One region of the Shinella sp. HY16 genome, then DNA from elsewhere that is predicted to be linked to it. Evidence: riboswitches for the same ligand, from Rfam matches in the RefSeq annotation. Region 1 holds a riboswitch; the other holds the start of a gene.

Evidence for each region. A riboswitch is a leader RNA that binds a small molecule or an ion and turns the genes downstream of it on or off. The one in region 1 is predicted to bind thiamine pyrophosphate.
Region 2: another riboswitch for thiamine pyrophosphate. It lies ahead of thiB (thiamine ABC transporter substrate binding subunit); the one in region 1 lies ahead of thiC (phosphomethylpyrimidine synthase ThiC).

The regions. Positions count from the first base shown of each region.
Region 1 is NZ_JAHYXL010000001.1:3,179,665-3,181,865, reverse strand. Features, by position in the region: gene thiC (phosphomethylpyrimidine synthase ThiC) at 1-1,459, opposite strand, end outside; TPP riboswitch at 1,553-1,669, opposite strand; gene K0P03_RS15705 (Bax inhibitor-1/YccA family protein) at 1,804-2,201, opposite strand, start outside.
Region 2 is NZ_JAHYXL010000001.1:3,569,596-3,571,796, reverse strand. Features, by position in the region: gene thiP (thiamine/thiamine pyrophosphate ABC transporter permease) at 1-277, opposite strand, end outside; gene thiB (thiamine ABC transporter substrate binding subunit) at 282-1,289, opposite strand; TPP riboswitch at 1,328-1,443, opposite strand; gene K0P03_RS17570 (NAD(P)/FAD-dependent oxidoreductase) at 1,535-2,201, opposite strand, start outside.

The DNA.
Region 1 (2,201 bases):
CGTCGTCGCGGTCCGGTAGGCCGAGATGTTCCTTCGGCGTGACGTAGCAGAGCATGGCGGTGCCGAACCAGCCGATCATTGCCGCACCGATGCCCGAGGTGATGTGGTCGTAGCCGGGGGCGATGTCGGTCGTCAGCGGCCCGAGCGTGTAGAAGGGCGCCTCGCCACAGACCTTCAGTTGCTTGTCCATGTTCTCCTTGATCTTGTGCATCGGCACATGGCCGGGGCCTTCGATCATGACCTGGCAGTCCTTTGCCCAGGCGATCTGCGTCAGCTCGCCGAGCGTTTCGAGTTCGGCGAACTGCGCGGCGTCGTTGGCGTCAGCGATCGAGCCGGGGCGCAGGCCGTCACCGAGCGAGAAGGAGACGTCATAGGCGCGGCAGATGTCGCAGATTTCCTCGAAATGTTCGTACAGGAAGCTTTCCCGGTGGTGATGAAGACACCACTTGGCCATGATCGAGCCGCCACGCGAGACGATGCCGGTGACGCGGTTGACGGTGAGCGGAATATAGGCGAGCCGCACGCCGGCATGGATGGTGAAATAATCGACGCCCTGTTCGGCCTGCTCGATCAGTGTGTCGCGGAAAACCTCCCAGGTGAGGTCCTCGGCAATGCCGTTGACCTTTTCCAGCGCCTGGTAGAGCGGCACGGTGCCGATCGGGACCGGTGAATTGCGGATGATCCATTCGCGGATGTTGTGGATGTTTCGGCCGGTGGAGAGGTCCATGACCGTATCGCCGCCCCAGCGGATCGCCCAGACCATCTTCTCGACCTCTTCCGCCATGGAGGAGGTGACGGCGGAATTGCCGATGTTGGCGTTGATCTTCACCAGGAAATTCCGGCCGATGATCATCGGCTCGGCTTCTGGATGGTTGATGTTGGCGGGAATGATCGCCCGGCCGCTTGCGACTTCCTGGCGGACGAATTCCGGCGTGACGAAGTCGGGGATGTGGGCGCCGAAACTCTCGCCGTCGCGGATGAGCGCCTCTTTCGCGGCCTTGCGGCCGAGGTTTTCGCGGATGGCGATGAATTCCATCTCGGGCGTAACGATGCCGGCGCGCGCATAGGCGAGCTGGGTGACGGCCTTGCCGTCCTTCGCCCGGCGCGGACGGTTGCGAATGGGGAATTCCGGTGTCAGCCGCTCCCCGGTGGCAAAGCCGTTGTCCTCCGGACGGATGTGGCGGCCGTCATAGTCCTCGGTATCCCCGCGTGCGGCGACCCAGGCCTCGCGAAGCCGCGGCAGGCCGCTTTCGATCGAGACGACATGGGTGGGGTCGGTATAGGGGCCGGAGGCGTCGTAGACGATGACTGGCGGTTCGCCCGAGGTCGGGTGCAGGGCGATCTCGCGCATCGGCACGCGGATCTGCGGGTGCTGCTCGCCGGCGATGTGGATCTTTCGCGAGGCGGGCGGGGCGCCTGTCGTGACGGTGGGAGTGAGCTTCTGGGCGGCAATATTCATTCGTGAGGCTCCAAGTTTGCGATTGGAGACCCAGTCCTAGAGCCGGAATGATGGAAGGACGCGTAGGCGGAATCCGGGTTGCGGATTTCGGGTTCTACAGCGCTTGCACCGTCCCTACGCCAGTATGAACTGGATCAGGTTCAACGGGTCACTGCGCTGCGAATGCCAGCAGTATCTCAGCCCCTTGTCGGGACCCCCCTGGTGAATGCTCTAAGCAAAGACGCTGCCGGCTGATTTGTCAACCGGGTAAAATTCGTAAGAAATTACTTACGTATATTGCGGTGCGAGAAGCAAAAAACGGCGGGGTTTTGCCCCGCCGTTTCCTCTTGAATCATTTGCGAAAACTACTCGCGCTCGCCAGTGAAATTCAGCAGAAGCTGGAAGATGTTGACGAAGTTCAGGTACAGCGAAAGCGCACCGAACACGGCCATCTTCTGCTGCGATTCCTGGTCGATGTTTTCAGCATACTGCTGCTTGATGTTCTGCGTGTCCCAGGCGGTGAGGCCGACGAAGACGACGATGCCGATCACTGAAATTGCGAACTGCAGCGCGCTCGAACCGAGGAAGATGTTGACGACCGAGGCGATCACGACGCCGATAAGGCCCATGATCAGGAACGAGCCGAACTTCGCGAGGTCACGCTTCGTCACGTAGCCATAGAGGCTCGTCGCGCCGAACATCGAGGCGGCGATGAAGAAGGTGCGGGCGATGCTCGTGCCGGTGAAGACGAGGAACACCGAGG
Region 2 (2,201 bases), 390 kb from region 1:
GCCGGATGATCCAGACGCGGCCGGAAAAATCCCGCTGTCGGGCGAGCGCCCGGGCGACCGGAATGGCGAGCAGGACGGACAGGAGTGTGGAGAGTGTCGCCTGCAGCAGAGTGAACTGCGCGACGCGCCCGATATAGGCATCGAGGAGCGGCGCGCCGGAGCCGGGGCCGGCATGGGCGAGAAGCACGACGGTCGCCGCACCGACGAAGACCAGCACGGTGCCGAGGGCGAGGCCCCCGGCGACACGCAATGTCCGTCGCTCGGTGCGGGCGAAGATCACGTTACTTGGCACTCATCGCCGCGAGCCATTCGTCGATCCAGGCCTTGCGGTTGGCTGCAACCTCGTCCGACGACATCAGGAAGGTCTTTTCCGGCTTCACCAGCGCGTCGAAGGCGGCAGGCAGCGGGTCCTTCGTCTTGGCGGCCGGCATCATCCAGTTGGTTTCCGGAATGATCGACTGGGAATCCGGACCGGTCATGAAGGTCAGGAACTGGCGGGCAAGATCCTTGTCGTCAGCGGTGCGCGTCAGGCCGGCGACTTCGATCTGCACGTAATGGCCTTCGGAGAAGGCGGCGGCCTTGTAGCGCTCGGTCTTCTCCGCGATGACGTGGTAGGCCGGCGAGGTCGTGTAGGACAGCACCATCGGCGCCTCGCCCTTGGTGAAGAGGCCATAGGCTTCCGACCAGCCGGGCGTGACGGTCAGCACGCGATCCTTGAGCTTGCCCCAGGCCTCGCCCGCCTTGTCGCCATAAACCGACTTCACCCAGAGCAGCAGGCCGAGGCCGGGCGTCGACGTGCGCGGGTCCTCGATGACGATTTTTTGCGACGGGTCACCTTCGACGAGGTCCTTGAGGCTCGTCGGCGGGGTCTTCAGCGTCTCGCTGTCATAGACGACGGCGAAATGGCCGTAGTCGTAGGGCAGGAATGTGTCGTCGGAGAAGCCGCCCGGCACGGTGAGGTCCGCCGGCGAAAGGCCATGCGCCTCGAAGAGGCCAGTCGCCTTGGCCTCGGTGATGAGGTTGGTGTCGAGGCCGAGAACGAGGTCGGCCTTGGTGCTTTCGCCTTCGAGCTTCAGGCGCGTCAGAAGTTCCACGCCATCGGCGACGCCGACCCATTCGACCGTGCAGCCGCAGGTCTTCTCGAAGGCTTCCTTGACCTTCGGGCCGGGGCCCCATTCGGCGACGAAGCTCTCATAGGTGTAGACGGTCAGCGTCTTTTCCTGCGCGAGCGCGGGAAGGGCGAGGGAAACGGCCAGTGCCGCGATGGTGGAGAAAAGTGTCTTGCGCATCCGCGCCTCCTTGTTGTTCACAAAACGGGAGTAGGGCGCAGGATGTGCCGTCTAATCCCTCCGCCGGTACGAGCCGGATCAGGTTCTTCGGGTTGGCGAGACCGCCTCTCAGCCAGTGGATCAAAAAAACCCGCTGGCACCCCGTTAGAGCAAGGCAAGGCATAATCCCGCTTGTGACAGTACGCAAGGGGCAAGCAAAAGGCCGGCGCAAGCGCCGGCCCTGCCGTTCTGAAATGTGTCGGGCCTTAAAGGCCGAAGGCGTCCTTGAACTGATACCACCAGGAGCCGATGGTGGAATATTGCGCACGGAACATGCGCCCACCCGGGAAGGGAATCCAGGGCAGCTTTTCGAACTGGCTGAAGCGCGAGAGATCGCCATCGACCGCTTCCGAGAGGATGCGGCCGAAGAGATGCGAGCCGGTGACGCCGTGGCCGCTGTAGCCGTGGGCAAAATAGGTGTTCTTGCCGATCTTGCCCATCTGCGGCACGCGCGAGAAGGAGAGGGCGAAGTTGCCGCTCCAGGCGTAGTCGATTTTTACACCCTTCAGCGAGGGGAAGACCTTTTCGAGGTTTGGGCGGATTTTTGCGCGCACGTCCGCCGGGTCGGTGCCGCCATAGACGGTGCCGCCGCCGAAAATCATGCGCTTGTCGGCGGAGAGGCGGAAGTAGTCGAGGATGTAGCGGACGTCCTCGACGCACATGTCGCTCGGGATCAGCGCATCAGCGCGCTCGGCGCCGAGCGGCTCGGTGGCGACCATCTGGGTGGAGACGGGCATGACGCGCGAAACCAGTTTCGGCACGACATGGCCGAGATAGGCATTGCCGCAAAGCACGGCGACCTTGGCGGTGACGCTGCCCTTCGCCGTGTGGATGACGGGCTTTTCCGCCTCGTGCTCGACGCGGGTGACGGGC